Regions from separate parts of the Kitasatospora sp. NPDC048298 genome, predicted to be linked through region 1. Evidence: riboswitches for the same ligand, from Rfam matches in the RefSeq annotation. Region 1 holds a riboswitch; the other holds the start of a gene.
What was found. A riboswitch is a leader RNA that binds a small molecule or an ion and turns the genes downstream of it on or off. The one in region 1 is predicted to bind glycine.

Region 1 (7,419 bases):
TGGCCGCGCACGATCCGGCCCATGTAGGGCCAGTTGAAGAAGCCGATCACGAAGATCAGCACCAGGATGTGCAGCGGCAGGCCGTGCAGGCCGAACGCGCCGCCCTGGAGCGAGGTCGAGATCGCGATGGCGAACAGCAGCAGCGGGAACGCCAGGAAGACGTCCATCACCCGGCTGATCACGGTGTCGACCCAACCGCCGTAGTAGCCGGCCATGATGCCGAGCACGGTGCCGATGGTGTTGGACAGGACGGTCGCGCCGAAGGCGACCAGCAGGGAGACCCAGGAGCCCTCGATGACGCGGGTGAGCAGGTCACGGCCCTGCAGCGGGTCGATGCCGAGCGGGTGGTCCATGCTCATGCCGCCCCAGTCACCGAACGGCAGACCACCGAGGTCGGCGTCCAGGAGGTCCTGGTGGAGGGCGTCCGGGTCGAGCCCGAACAACGACTCGATCGGCTTCGCCAGCAGGGCGAGCAGGATCAGCACGATCACCACGACGCCGCCGGCGACGGCGGCCTTGTCCCGCTTGAAGCGGGTCCAGGCGATCTGGCCGAGGGAGCGGCCCTCGATCTTCTTGGCCGGGCTCTCGGCGGCTGGTGCCTCCGGTTCGTTCCCGGCGGTGGTCACGGATGCGGTCATGGTCAGTTGGTCCCCTCGCCGACGGTGGCCGGCCCACGGGTGCCGGTCGCCGGCTTCGGCGGTGCGGCTGCGGACGTGCGGAAGTGCTGTGGAGGAGCGGTCTTGACGGCAGTGAGTGGTGCACGGGCACTGCCACCACGCGGGATGGGCGTCGCGTGGGCGGGGCTGTCGGCGTGCGCGCTCACCTTTGTGGGGTTCCAGCACGCGCGGTGCGTTGCGCAGAACTCTCTGCCATCCGAACTGACTTGCGCCAGCCCTGCCAACCGACAGATGCCCAACTGTGATCTGCGCACATGCACCTCCCCGATCTTCCGCATATACCTCTTCACATAGCTGTTACTGCCATGTCAAGATGACCGGAGCACACATCCGGAAATTCGTCCGGAAAGCATCGAAGCCGACTTGATGGACAATCAAGTCGGCTTCGCGGAATGGGTTTTGGGGATCAGTTCCCGGGGTAACCGGGCCACGGCCGCTGCGGCGGCTGTTGCTGTTGTTGCTGCTGCCAGCCCTGGGCCGGCGGCTGGGTGCCGTACGCGTAGCCCGGCATCGACTGCCCGGGGTACGGCGGCGGGGGCACCGGCGGGTACGGGCCGGTCGGCGGGCGCCCCGCCTCCCGGTCGAAGAACGGCCGCGCGTTGGCGCGCATCCACAGCGCCACCGGGTCGTACTCGTCCGACATCGCCACCGTGGACACCGCGAGCCCCTCCGGGGCCACCGCGATCGCGCGCTGCATCAGCGCCCGCACCGCCTCCACGGCCGGCGGCGAACTCTCGTACAGGTCAAGGCCGATGGCCAGGTACGGCTCCCCCACCGCGGGCTGCACCCAGGCCCGGCGCAGCGCCCGCACCGGGCGCACCTCGACGGCCTGCCGCTCCAGCAGCGCGAAGAACGGCTGGGCGTTCAGCTGCGGCTCGCTCAGCTTCAACGGCCCCGCCGGCAGCCGGTCCAGGCCCGCGGCGATCCGCCGGAGGTCCGCCCAGGGCACCCCGACGCCGCCGCCGGGCGCGTGCGGGTTGAGCCACAGGCCCCAGCGGGTGCGGTACAGCGAGGCCGCGATCTCCCGGCCCGAGACCACCTCGTGGGCCCGCGCCCAGCCGGAGGCGGTCAGCTGCTCGGACGAGGTGACGGCCGGCGCGTAGCCGTGGCCGCTGATCTCCATGTTCCCGTACTGGGCGTCCGGGCTGCCCGGCGTGCCGTGCCACAGCAGCATCCAGACCTGACCGTCCGCCAGCGCGTGCAGCAGCCGCTCGTACGCGTCGTAGCGCTCCGGCGCGACGTCGCGCAGGGCGCGCTCCAACGCGCCGGGATCAGCTCCCGGGCGCCCGGCCGGTGCCTGGCCCCAGGGCCCCGGCACACCGCCCGCTCCCGTTCCCGCACTCATGCGCCCACCTCGCCGCGCCTCTTTCCCTCAACCCGCCGACCCGTCGGCCGTCTGCACGCACCCTATGGCGCGGCACCGGCCACCGCCACGGCGACGTGCCTTTGATACGGACCCCGCTCAGACCCGCGCGTAGAACGGCTGTACCCGGGTGAGCAGCCACTCGACCACCGGGTCGTCGGCGAGGTCGAGCAGTACGAGGTGGACGCCGCCGGGCAGCGGCGCGGTTCCCAGGGCTCGCCCGAGTGCCTCGTTCACCGCGGCCGGATCGGCCGGTGCCGCCGCGTCCAGCTGGACGCCCACGAACATCACGGTCGGCTCGCCCTCGATGCTGGCCAGCGCCCTGCGGGCGGTCAGCACCCCGGGCAGCGCGGACAGTTCGCTCCGGCAGGCGGCCAGGAAGTGCTCCGGGTCCTCGCCCGGCACCGGCTCGCGCAGCGCCACCCGCCCGCCGGTCGGCTCCGACGCGTCGCCGGCGCCCTCCCAGCGGTCCGCGCGCGGACCGCGGCGCAGCTCGGCGACCCCCTGCGGCGGCACCGGTATGCCCACCGCCGCCTCCGGGTTCACCGCGATGCCCAGGCCCAGCGGCAGCCCGCGGGCGAACTCCCACACCGGCGCGATCGCGAAGGCCATCCCCGGCGCCTGCTGGAGGAACACCTCCTGCGAGGAGAACACCGGCACGTACGGGTCGCCGCCCAGCTCGATGGTCGGCAGGTCCAGCGACTGCCCCTGCGGGTCGGCCCCGGCCGGCAGCGGCACCCACACCTGGCTGCGCGCCAGCACCTCGATCACCCGCGGCGTCGCGCCCGGGTCCCCCAGGGCCGCGGTCAGCACCTGCTCCAGCTCGTTGGCCGGCCAGGAGCCACCCGCCGGCGCCTCCTCCGGTCCGCCCCACCCCTGCTGCTGCTCCACCGGGTACCCCATGCGCCGCCGATTCCGCCCTCTGCTGGTCGGCCGCCCACTGCTGCGCCGACGCGCAGCAGTCTAGGGCCCCGGGGCCTTCCTCTTTAGGGCTCGTGTTCGGGTGCTGTCCGGGGCCCGGCCTCGGGCGTACCCCGGCCTCGTGTTCGGGTGCCGTCCGGGGCCCGTGTCCGGATACCGCGCGGTGTGACCGGGTCCCCCCTCCCCTCGTCGCCCGGGACGTGCCATGATGTGCCCGTCCGACGGCATGCGCCGCGGGCCCCTACAACTCCACACCGGCCGCTCGAACCCGCGCGGGAGAGCCCGGAGTGCCGCTCAGGCACAGCCGGCGCCGAAGGAGCAAGTCCTCCCCGGAATCTCTCAGGCACCCCTACCGCACGGGTTAGGCACATCTGGAAAGCGGCGCACGGCCATGTCGTGTGCCCACCCACGGTGCAAGCCGTCATGCTGTCCCCCAAGCTGGAAACGGCTGCGGGCGGCGGGCGGTGAAGCTCTCAGGTTCGACGACAGATGGGGAGACCCACGCCGCCGCATGCCCGCGCGCAGGGTCGGCCCCCGAGCGGGTCCGATCCGGTGCGTGCACCCCTGAGTGCCCCGACCGAGGAGTTCCTGGCCATGTCGTCCCTCCGCCTGACCGCGCTCGACGCGCTGCACCGCGCCCTCGGCGCGACCATGACCGACTTCGCCGGCTGGGACATGCCGCTGCGCTACGGCAGCGAGCGCGAGGAGCACCTCGCCGTCCGCACCAAGGCCGGCCTGTTCGACCTCTCGCACATGGGCGAGATCACCGTCACCGGCCCGCAGGCCGGCGAGATGCTGGACCACGCGCTGGTCGGCTTCGTCTCCGCGCTCGGCGTGCTGCGCGCCCGCTACACCATGATCTGCGCCGAGGACGGCGGCATCCTGGACGACCTGATCGTCTACCGCCTGCGCGAGGACGCCTTCCTGGTCGTCGCCAACGCCTCGAACGCCCAGCTGGTCCTCGACGAGCTGATCGCCCGCGCCAAGGGCTTCGACGCCGTCGTCACCGACGACCGCGACACCTACGCGCTGATCGCCGTCCAGGGCCCGGAGGCCACCGGCATCCTGGCGAAGACCACCGACGCCGACCTGCCCGGCCTGAAGTACTACGCGATCCTCCCGGCCCAGGTGGCCGGCCGCGACGTGCTGCTCGCCCGCACCGGCTACACCGGCGAGGACGGCTTCGAGATCTTCTGCCACCCGGTCGACGCCGAGCCCGTCTGGCAGGCGCTTACCGCCGCCGGCGAGGGCCACGGCCTGATCCCGTGCGGCCTGTCCTGCCGCGACACGCTGCGCCTGGAGGCCGGCATGCCGCTGTACGGGCACGAGCTGTCCACCGACCTGACCCCGTTCGACGCCGGCCTGGGCCGGGTCGTCCGCTTCGACAAGACCACCAACGAGGGCGCCTTCGTCGGCCGCAAGGCGCTGGAGCAGGCCGCCGCCGCGGCCGAGACCAACCCGCCGAAGAAGCTGGTCGGCCTGGTCTCCGAGGGCAAGCGGGTGCCGCGCGCCGAGTACACCGTGGTCTCCACCGAGGGCGAGCCGATCGGCCGGATCACCTCCGGCGCGCCGTCCCCGACGCTCGGCCAGCCGATCGCGATGGCCTACGTCGACGCCGCCCACGCGGAGCCCGGCACCACCGTCGCGGTGGACGTCCGCGGCAAGCACGAGCCCGTCCAGGTCGTGGCGCTGCCGTTCTACAAGCGCGCCCGCTGAGTCTTCGTCCCGCCCCCGTTTTTCCCATACACGCACGTCGCAGCCGTCCGCGCGGCGGCCCGCTTCGTCGTGCCCGCTTCCCATCCTGGAGAATGACGCCATGAGCAACCCCCAGCACCTGCAGTACACCAAGGAGCACGAGTGGCTGACGGCCGCCGAGGACGGTGTCTCCACGGTCGGCATCACCGAGCACGCCGCCACCGCGCTCGGTGACATCGTCTACGTGCAGCTGCCCGCGGTCGGCGACACCGTGACCGCCGGTGAGACCTGCGGCGAGCTGGAGTCCACCAAGTCGGTCAGCGACCTGTTCTCCCCGGCCACCGGCGAGGTCACCGAGATCAACCAGGACGTCATCGACGACCCGGCCTCCGTGAACGCGGACCCGTTCGGGAACGCCTGGCTGTTCAAGGTGCGCGTCGAGGCCACCGACACGCTGCTCAGCGCGGACGAGTACACCGCCTTCATCGGCGGCTGACCAGCCCGTGACCGGGCGGGCCGCTCGCCGGCCCGCCCCCACCGTCCCTCCGCTCTCCTCCACCGGGAAGACCACACCATGACGGTTCTCAACCAGTCCCTGCACGCCCTCGACCCGGAGATCGCCGCCGCGGTCGACGCCGAGCTGCACCGCCAGCAGACCACCCTGGAGATGATCGCCTCCGAGAACTTCGCCCCGGTGGCGGTCATGGAGGCGCAGGGTTCGGTCCTCACCAACAAGTACGCGGAGGGCTACCCCGGCCGCCGCTACTACGGCGGGTGCGAGCACGTCGACGTGGTCGAGCAGATCGCGATCGACCGCATCAAGGCCCTGTTCGGCGCCGAGCACGCCAACGTCCAGCCGCACTCGGGCGCGCAGGCCAACGCCGCCGCGATGTTCGCGCTGATCCAGCCGGGCGACACCATCCTGGGCCTGAGCCTGGCCCACGGTGGCCACCTGACCCACGGCATGAAGATCAACTTCTCCGGCAAGCTCTACAACGTGGCCGCGTACCACGTGGACGAGAAGACCGGCCAGGTCGACATGGCCGAGGTCGAGCGCCTCGCCAAGGAGCACCAGCCGAAGCTGATCATCGCCGGCTGGTCGGCCTACCCGCGCCAGCTCGACTTCGCCGCGTTCCGCCGGATCGCCGACGAGGTCGGCGCGCTGCTCATGGTGGACATGGCGCACTTCGCCGGCCTGGTGGCCGCCGGGCTGCACCCGAACCCGGTGCCCTACGCGGACGTGGTCACCACCACCACCCACAAGACCCTGGGCGGCCCGCGCGGCGGCGTCATCCTGTCCAAGGCCGAGTTCGCCAAGAAGATCAACTCCGCGGTCTTCCCCGGTCAGCAGGGCGGCCCGCTGGAGCACGTGATCGCCGGCAAGGCGGTCGCCTTCAAGGTCGCGGCCTCGGAGGAGTTCAAGGAGCGCCAGCAGCGTACCCTGGACGGCGCCCGCATCCTCGCCGAGCGCCTGCTCCAGGCCGACGTGGCCGAGGCCGGCGCCAGCGTGCTGTCCGGCGGCACCGACGTCCACCTGGTCCTGGTCGACCTGCGCAACAGCCAGCTCGACGGCCAGCAGGCCGAGGACCGGCTGCACGAGGTCGGCATCACCGTCAACCGCAACGCGATCCCGAACGACCCGCGCCCGCCGATGGTCACCTCGGGCCTGCGCATCGGCACCCCGGCCCTGGCCACCCGCGGCTTCCAGGCCGAGGACTTCCGCGAGGTCGCCGACATCATCGCCGAGGCGCTCAAGCCCGCCTTCGACGAGACCGTCGCCGCCGCCCTCAAGGCCCGGGTCACCGCCCTGGCCGACAAGTACCCGCTGTACCCCAACCTGGGCAACCAGGAGTAGTCCTTCCAGGGCCCGGTCGGGCTCAGGAACAGGTGACCGGCCTCACCCCGCCGGCGTACCTGGGGACCCCGGGGCACCGCGCACACTGGACAGTGCGTGCGGTGCCCCGTCCCGTGTCAGCCCTCCCCTGCCTGCAAGTCCTTCCACGAGACCAGACAAGGACGTCCCCCGTGGCCATCAGCGTCTTCGACCTCTTCTCCATCGGCATCGGCCCGTCGAGCTCCCACACCGTGGGCCCGATGCGCGCCGCCCGGATGTTCGCCCGCCGACTGCGCACCGAAGGCCTGCTGGACGGGGTCACCGGCGTGCGCGCCGAGCTGTACGGCTCGCTCGGCGCCACCGGCCACGGCCACGGCACCCCGAAGGCCGTCCTGCTGGGCCTGGAGGACGCCTCGCCCCGCACCGTCGACGTCGACCAGGCCGACAAGGACGTCGAGCGGATCATCGCCGAGAAGCGGATCAGCCTGCTCGGCGAGCACACCATCGACTTCGACCCGGACAGCCAGCTGGTCCTGCACCGCCGCCGCTCGCTGCCGTACCACGCCAACGGCATGACCCTGTGGGCGTACGCGGCGGACGGCTCGACCCTGCTGGAGAAGACCTACTACTCGGTCGGCGGCGGCTTCGTGGTGGACGAGGACGCCATCGGCGCGGACCGGGTCAAGCCCGACGACACCGTGCTGAAGTACCCCTTCCGCACCGGTGACGAGCTGCTGCGGCTCAGCCGGGAGACCGGGCTGTCGATCTCCGGCCTGATGCTGGAGAACGAGAAGGCCTGGCGCAGCGAGGAGGAGATCCGCACCGGGCTGCTGGAGATCTGGTCCGTGATGCAGGAGTGCGTGCGGGCCGGCATGACCCGCGAGGGCATCCTGCCGGGTGGCCTGAAGGTCCGCCGCCGGGCGGCCGCC
Region 2 (7,419 bases), on a different contig from region 1:
CCGTGCCGGCTCCGCGATCCTGCACAACCGGACACGGCCGGGCCCCGTCACCGAAGACGCGTCGCCTCGCCACGCCGGTATGACGCACTCGCACGCCGATCTCGCTTGGAGAGGCGGACCCGCCATGACTCTGCAAACCCCCCAGCCCCCGCCGAGCGCGCTGCGCGCGGTCCTGGGCGCGCTCGACTCGGAGACCGCGCTGCGCCAGCCCGCCGCCGCAGCACTGCGCCATCCGACCGGCCCACTGCTCCCCGCCCACCCGCTCGCGGTGCACGTCCTGAACGGCCCGCGCCCGGAACTCCCGGCCGCCCGCCGCACCGGCTGGCGCTTCCTGATCAAGGACGGGCCCGAGGTGGCCGCCGCCGCCGAGGTGGTGCAGAGCGCCGAGGGCCACAGCTTCTCCCACTTCACCGCGGGCCCCTACCTCGACTCGACGGTCCGGGCACTGCGCGAGGCCTGGCAGCTCGCCCAGAACTCCCGGACCCGCCGGCAGCCCCGACTGCTGACCTTCCCCGGCCAGTACGCCACGGCGCTCTGGCTGCACAGCCCCGACGGCGGCCCGGCCGCCGACCTGCTGATCCCCCTCGCCCCGGCCCCGCTCGGCGTCACCGCGCACCGCGCCCGCCCGGCCGCCGAACTGCTGCCGCTGCTCGCCCGCGCCCCGCTCGCCAGGCCGCTGCTGCTCGGCTCCTCCTGACCCGGCCGGTGCCCCACGGGCCGCCGGGCCCACCCGCCCGGCGGCCCCCACCCCTGCCCGCGCCCGTGCGCCCGTGCGCCCGCGGGCCCTCACCCGAACGGCGACCACCCGCTCGGACCATCCGGCATGGCCCCATCGGGTCATGCTCCGGCTGACCCACTGGTGCGCTCTTTCCCGTCGGCCCCACCTGAACGGGTGATCTCTACCCGGGAGTTGTGGCGCATGTCACGAAAACCCTGCGCGCGGGTCCCAGGATGCCGACACTGGGAACCAGCGTGGAAGGACCACCTGTCCTACCCACTTGAGCGCCGGTCCACACTTGGCCGGCGTGCGGACAGGATCCGACCACCGCGGCGGTCCCGGACGGCACCACCTCCGGCGACCGCATCACGGGGAGGATCGCAGAGCGAAGCGAGGGTACGCGTATGTGCCAGCACCGTCCTGAGTGCCCGTCGGCCGAGTCCGAGGACCGCGAGGCGGCCGTCTCGGTGGCCCGCCACCCGGAGCAGGGCTGGAGCCTGCTCTGCAACGGCGTCGTCCTGTTCGAGGACACCGGAGAACTGCTGCCCGACGGCCGGGTGATCGCCCCGCGCCGTCCCGTCGCCCACGCGGCCTGACCGAACGGTCCGGCCGGACGGCGGGGGCAGCCGCCGACTCGGCCGGCGAAACGGGCAGGGCCCCGGCGGAAGACTCCGCCGGGGCCCTGCCGTCCGATCCGGGCCTGCGGGCCCGGTCCGGTCAGACGCCGTACTCGTCCAGCGGCGGGCAGGAGCAGACCAGGTTGCGGTCGCCGTACGCGCCGTCGATCCGGCTGACCGGCGGCCAGTACTTGTCCGCCGGGTTCACGCCCGCCGGGAAGACGGCCTCCTGCCGCGAGTAGCCGTGCGCCCAGTCGCCGGCCAGCGTGGCGGCGGTGTGCGGGGCGTTGCGCAGCGGGTTGTCGTCGGCCGCCCACTCGCCCGAGCCGACCTTGTCGATCTCGGCGCGGATGGTGATCATCGCGTCGCAGAACCGGTCGATCTCGTGCAGGTCCTCGGACTCGGTCGGCTCGATCATCAGCGTGCCGGCCACCGGGAAGGACATCGTCGGCGCGTGGAAGCCGTAGTCGACCAGGCGCTTGGCGATGTCGTCCACCGTCACGCCCGTCTCCTTGGTCAGCGGACGCAGGTCGATGATGCACTCGTGCGCGACCAGCCCGCCCGGGCCGGTGTAGAGCACCGGGAAGTGCGGTGCCAGGCGCTTGGCGATGTAGTTGGCGTTCAGCACCGCGACCTGGGTCGCGTGCTTGAGGCCCTCGCCGCCCATCAGCCGGACGTACGCCCAGGAGATCGGCAGGATGGCCGCCGAGCCCCACGGCGCGGCCGAGACCGGGCCGACACCGGTGGCCGGGCCGGCCTCCGCCTGCAGCGGGTGGTTCGGCAGGTACGGCGCCAGGTGGGCGCGCACCGCGACCGGGCCGACGCCCGGGCCGCCGCCGCCGTGCGGGATGCAGAAGGTCTTGTGCAGGTTCAGGTGCGAGACGTCCGCGCCGAACTTGCCCGGCTTGGCCAGGCCGACCAGGGCGTTCAGGTTGGCGCCGTCCACGTAGACCTGGCCGCCGGCCTCGTGCACCAGGGCGCAGATGTCGGTGATCTGGGTCTCGTACACGCCGTGGGTGGACGGGTAGGTGACCATCAGCACGGCGAGGTTGTCGCGGTGCTGCTCGATCTTGGCCTTCAGGTCCTCGACGTCCACGTCGCCGTCGGCCAGGGTCTTCACCACGACCACGCGCATGCCGGCCATCACCGCGGAGGCCGCGTTGGTGCCGTGCGCCGAGGACGGGATCAGGCAGACGTCGCGCTGGGTGTCGCCGTTGGCGTGGTGGTAGGCGCGCACGGCCAGCAGACCGGCGAACTCGCCCTGGGAACCCGCGTTCGGCTGGATCGACACGGCGTCGTAGCCGGTCACCTCGACCAGCTGCTGCTCCAGCTGGCGGATCAGGGTCAGGAAGCCCTGGGCCTGGTCGATCGGCGCGAAGGGGTGCATCTGGCCGAACTCCGGCCAGGTCACCGCCTCCATCTCGGTGGTCGCGTTGAGCTTCATGGTGCAGGAGCCCAGCGGGATCATGCCGCGGTCCAGCGCGTAGTCCCGGTCCGACAGGCGGCGCAGGTAGCGCAGCATGGCGGTCTCCGAGCGGTGGCTGTGGAAGACCGGGTGGGTCAGGTACTCGTCCTCGCGCAGCAGCGCGGCGGGCAGCGTCTCGGCGGCCTCGGCGACCTCGCCGGCGGGAACGCCGAACGCGGCCCAGACGCCGGCCAGGTGCTCGCGGGTGGTGGTCTCGTCGGTGGAGACGGAGATCCGGTCCTCGCCGTCCTGGTACACGTTGATGCCGTTGGCGCGGGCGGCGGCGGCGATCTCGGCGGCGCGGCCCGGGACGACGGCGGTGACGGTGTCGAAGAACTCGCCGTGCAGCAGCTCGACGCCGCCGGCCCGCAGGCCCTCGGCGAGGGCGGCGGCGTAGCGGTGGGTGCGGCGGGCGATGTCGGCCAGGCCGTCCGGGCCGTGGTAGACGGCGTACATCGAGGCCATCACGGCGAGCAGCACCTGGGCGGTGCAGATGTTGCTGGTGGCCTTCTCGCGGCGGATGTGCTGCTCGCGGGTCTGCAGCGCCAGGCGGTAGGCGCGGTTGCCGTCGGCGTCGACGGAGACGCCGACCAGGCGGCCGGGCAGCGAGCGGGCGTACTCGGTACGCACCGACAGGTAGCCGGCGTGCGGGCCGCCGAAGCCCATCGGCACACCGAAGCGCTGCGTGGTGCCGCAGGCGATGTCGGCGCCCAGCGCGCCCGGGGACTTGAGCAGGGTCAGTGCCAGCAGGTCGGCGGCGACGGCGACGATCGCGCCCAGGCCGTGCGCCTGCTCGATCACCGGGGCGAGGTCGCGGACCACACCGGTGGCACCCGGGTACTGGAGCAGCACGCCGAAGACGCCGCGCTCGGCGATCTCGGCCGGGATGCCCTCGGACAGGTCGGCGACGACGACCTCGACACCGGTCGGCACGGCGCGGGTGTTGATCACCGCGAGGGTCTGCGGCAGGGTCTCGGCGTCGACCAGGAAGACACCGCCCTTGACCTTGGTGACACGGCGGGCGAGCGCCATCGCCTCGGCGGCCGCGGTGCCCTCGTCCAGCAGCGAGGCGCCGGAGGTCGACAGGCCGGTCAGGTCGGAGACCAGGGTCTGGAAGTTGAGCAGCGCCTCCAGGCGGCCCTGCGAGATCTCCGGCTGGTACGGGGTGTAGGCGGTGTACCAGGCCGGGTTCTCCATGACGTTGCGCAGGATCACCGGCGGGGTGAAGGTGCCGTAGTAGCCCAGGCCGATCATCGGCTGGAGCACCTGGTTGCGGTCGGCCAGCTCGCGCAGCTCGGCGAGGACCTGGGCCTCGGTCCGGCCCGCGGGCAGGTCCAGGGCGGTGATGGAACGGATCGCCTCGGGCACCGCGGTGGCGGCGAGCTCGTCCAGCGAGCCGTAGCCGACGGACGCCAGCATCTTCTCCTGCGCGGCGGCGTCGGGGCCGATGTGGCGGTTCTCGAAGGGACTGGCCAGCTCAAGCTCGGTGAGGGTCGAGGCGCCGGTGGGGCGTCCCGCGTTCGGCTGGGCGTTCATGGTGGTCGAGGCCTCCTGGTCACGGACCGGCGGGGGTACGCACGCCGGCCGGCCTCGCCGCTGCGGGCGGCGGACAAACCTGGGCGGGCGGACCCGACAGGCCTCCCCCTCTGTCATCGGGACCTGAGAGCTTCACCCGCACGGGGCGCTGTGGGCGCTCCGCCGGCTTGCACCGTCGGTGAGGGTGGTGATCGCCGGCTTCCGTGCCGACGCTCCTGCCCTGCTTTCCAGAGTGACCTACCCCACACGGTACGGATGCCTGAGAGATTCCGGGGAGGAGTTGCTCCTTCGGCGCCCCGACCAGCGGTTTTCGTTGTCGGAGACTCTCCCGAGCGGGCTCTGCGGTCGCCGCCCAGGGTACCAGCGGGAGGCCTCCCGATCACGGGTGCGTCGGGTCACTCGAGGTCTACGCGCGTCCCCCGGACGGCCGATCGCACGACCCCGTCCGGCGCACCCCGCTCGCGCCCGTCCGATTCATGGCATTTGGTGTGAAGTGGCGGACGGGACGGGTGCTCCGGCCGCCCTGCTGCGGGAGTTCCGCAGGCCCAGCGCACGCGGGAGGAAAGAAGTGCAGACCGACATCGACCCCCGGGACCTCATCGGTCACAAGGCCGTCGACCGCAACGGAGACAAGATCGGCACGGTCGACGAGGTCTACCTGGACGACGCCACCGGCCGGCCCGAGTGGGCCGCGGTCCGGACCGGCATCTTCGGCCGGGACGCCTTCGTCCCGCTGACCACCAGCGAGTTCGCGGGCGACGAACTGCGGGTGCCGTACGACAAGTCGCTGGTGAAGGAGTCACCGGACTTCGGCGTCGGCCAGCACCTGTCCCCCGCCCAGGAGCTCCAGCTCTACCGCTACTACGGGCTCGACACCCCGATGGACAGCCGTCCACACGGGAACGGGAGCCGGGCCAAGCAGCCCGACCTCGACTTCGGCACCACGGCGGCCGCTGCCGCCGCCACCACGACCGCCGCGGCCCCGGCCAAGCCACTCACCTTCCACAGCCCCGAGCGATCCCCCGAGCACGCCCCGGCGAGGCCCCCCGCTGCCGCCGCCACGCCCGTCACCCCCGACAGCGCCAGGACCGCCCCGGAGGCCGACACCCGGACCCCCGGCACCCCCGCGGCCGCCACCCCGCCGACGGCGGCGCCCGCCCCCGCCGCACCCGCCATGGAACCGAAGCAGTCGCAGCCCGCCCCCATGCCCACCCCGGCGGCGGCCACCACGACCGCCACCGCGCACTCGGGCACCCCCACGGCCGCCCCGAGCAGCCCGGTCGAGATCACCTGCCGCGAGGAGCGGCTGGAGGTCACCACCGAGTGGCACGTCCTCGGCACCGCGAAGCTGCGCAAGTACGTGACGACCGAACAGGTCGAGCGCCGCGTTCCGGTGGTCCGCGAGCGCGTCCGGGTCGAGCGGACGCCGATCAGCGAGGCCGAGCGCGCCACGCTCACCGACAAGGAGATCGCCGAGACCGTCCAGGAGGTCACTCTCCGTGAGGAACGTGCGGTGGCCCGCAAGTACCTCGCGCCCGTCGAGCGGATCCGCCTGGTCGTCGAGCGGTACACGACCGAGGAGGTGATCCGGGAGGAACTCCGTCGCGAGCACGTCGAGGTCCACGACACCACGAACCCCCACACCCCACCGTCCGCCTTCACTCCCGACACCCCCCGCCCGGCCCCAGCACGCCCGCTCGCCTGACCGCCCCCACCAGCAAGGGCCCCGGACACCGTCCGGGGCCCTTGTCGCGTACCCGACCCTTCGACTTTGCCAAAGCTTAACCACTCGATATTTGACACTCTGAAGTATCTCCCTGCATGGTTACTTCAGTTCATTCACTATGTACGGGAGGAAGCAACCGTGAGTGAGGCACCACAGCCCACCACCGCGGCCGAGAAGCAGAGCAGCGCCCGGGTCCTGCCGGCCCTCATCCTGGCGATGCTGTCGTTCAGCGTGGTGCAGACCGCGGTCGTCCCGATCCTGCCCTCGCTGGCCAAGGAACTGAGCGTCTCCGCCTCCAGCATCACCTGGCTGATGACCGCCAACCTGCTCTCCGCAGCCGTGCTGACTCCCCTCCTGGGCCGTTTCGGCGACCTCCGGGGCCGTAAGCCGATGCTGCTGATCTCGCTGGCCGGCCTGGTCGCCGGTTCGGCGCTGGCGGTCAGCACCCACTCCTTCACCTGGCTGGTCGTCGCCCGTGTCCTCCAGGGCGCCGGCGGCGGTGTCCTGCCGCTCGCGATCAGCATCGTCCGTGACGAGCTGCCCAAGCAGAAGGTGACCGGCGGCGTCGCCGCCATCAGCGCCTCGATGGGCGTCGGCTCCGGCCTCGGCCTGGTCGCCACCGGTCTCCTGCTGGAGCACTGGGACTACAAGTCGATCTTCTGGATGGGCCTGGTCTTCGGCCTGATCGCCATCGCCCTGGTCGCCTTCCGCGTGCCGACCGACCCGGTCACCGACAAGGAGGGCGGCGCCGACCCGCTGGGCGCCCTCACCCTGGCCGGCTGGCTCTCCGCGCTGCTGGTCGCGGTCAGCCAGGGCAACCACTGGGGCTGGACCTCCAACAAGACGCTCGGCCTCTTCGCCGTCGCCGCCGTGGTCGCCCTGGTCTGGGGGATCATCGAGACCAAGGTCGCGCACCCCCTGGTGGACATGAAGATGATGGCCCGTCCGGCCGTCGCCTTCACCAACGTGGCCGGCCTGCTCATCGGCTTCGGCATGTACGGCTCCTTCATGGTCATCAGCAACTTCGCCCAGACCCCGGAGAAGCTGACCCACTACGGCTTCACCGCCACCGTGCTGCACGCCGGCATCATGCTGCTGCCGTCCGCGATCGGCTCGATGGTCGCCGCCCCGGTCGGCGCCCTGCTGATCGCCCGTCGCGGCCCGCGCCTGCCCCTGGTCCTCGGTGGCGTCCTCGGCGCCGTCGCGATGGCCTACCTCGCCGTGCGCCACGGCCGAGAGGGCGACATCTACACCGCCTCGGCGATCTTCGGTCTCGGCGTCGGCCTCGCCTTCGCCGCGATGCCGGCCTACATCAACGGCGCCGTCCCGGCCGAGCAGAGCGGCATCGCCAACGGCA

Region 2: it holds a riboswitch for glycine, as region 1 does, so the genes downstream of both, gcvP (aminomethyl-transferring glycine dehydrogenase) here and gcvT (glycine cleavage system aminomethyltransferase GcvT) in region 1, are expected to answer to the same signal.

Annotation. Positions count from the first base shown of each region.
Region 1 is NZ_JBICYZ010000002.1:38,862-46,280, forward strand. It holds gene ACGF0D_RS01415 (ABC transporter permease) at 1-638, opposite strand, end outside; gene ACGF0D_RS01420 (enhanced serine sensitivity protein SseB C-terminal domain-containing protein) at 1,084-2,022, opposite strand; gene ACGF0D_RS01425 (enhanced serine sensitivity protein SseB C-terminal domain-containing protein) at 2,140-2,943, opposite strand; glycine riboswitch at 3,225-3,326, shown strand; gene gcvT (glycine cleavage system aminomethyltransferase GcvT) at 3,556-4,677, shown strand; gene gcvH (glycine cleavage system protein GcvH) at 4,778-5,152, shown strand; gene glyA (serine hydroxymethyltransferase) at 5,231-6,511, shown strand; gene ACGF0D_RS01445 (L-serine ammonia-lyase) at 6,682-7,419, shown strand, end outside.
Region 2 is NZ_JBICYZ010000023.1:12,468-19,886, reverse strand. It holds gene ACGF0D_RS18715 (hypothetical protein) at 125-697, shown strand; gene ACGF0D_RS18710 (DUF5999 family protein) at 1,123-1,314, shown strand; gene gcvP (aminomethyl-transferring glycine dehydrogenase) at 1,436-4,336, opposite strand; glycine riboswitch at 4,574-4,677, opposite strand; gene ACGF0D_RS18700 (PRC and DUF2382 domain-containing protein) at 4,905-6,041, shown strand; gene ACGF0D_RS18695 (MFS transporter) at 6,201-7,419, shown strand, end outside.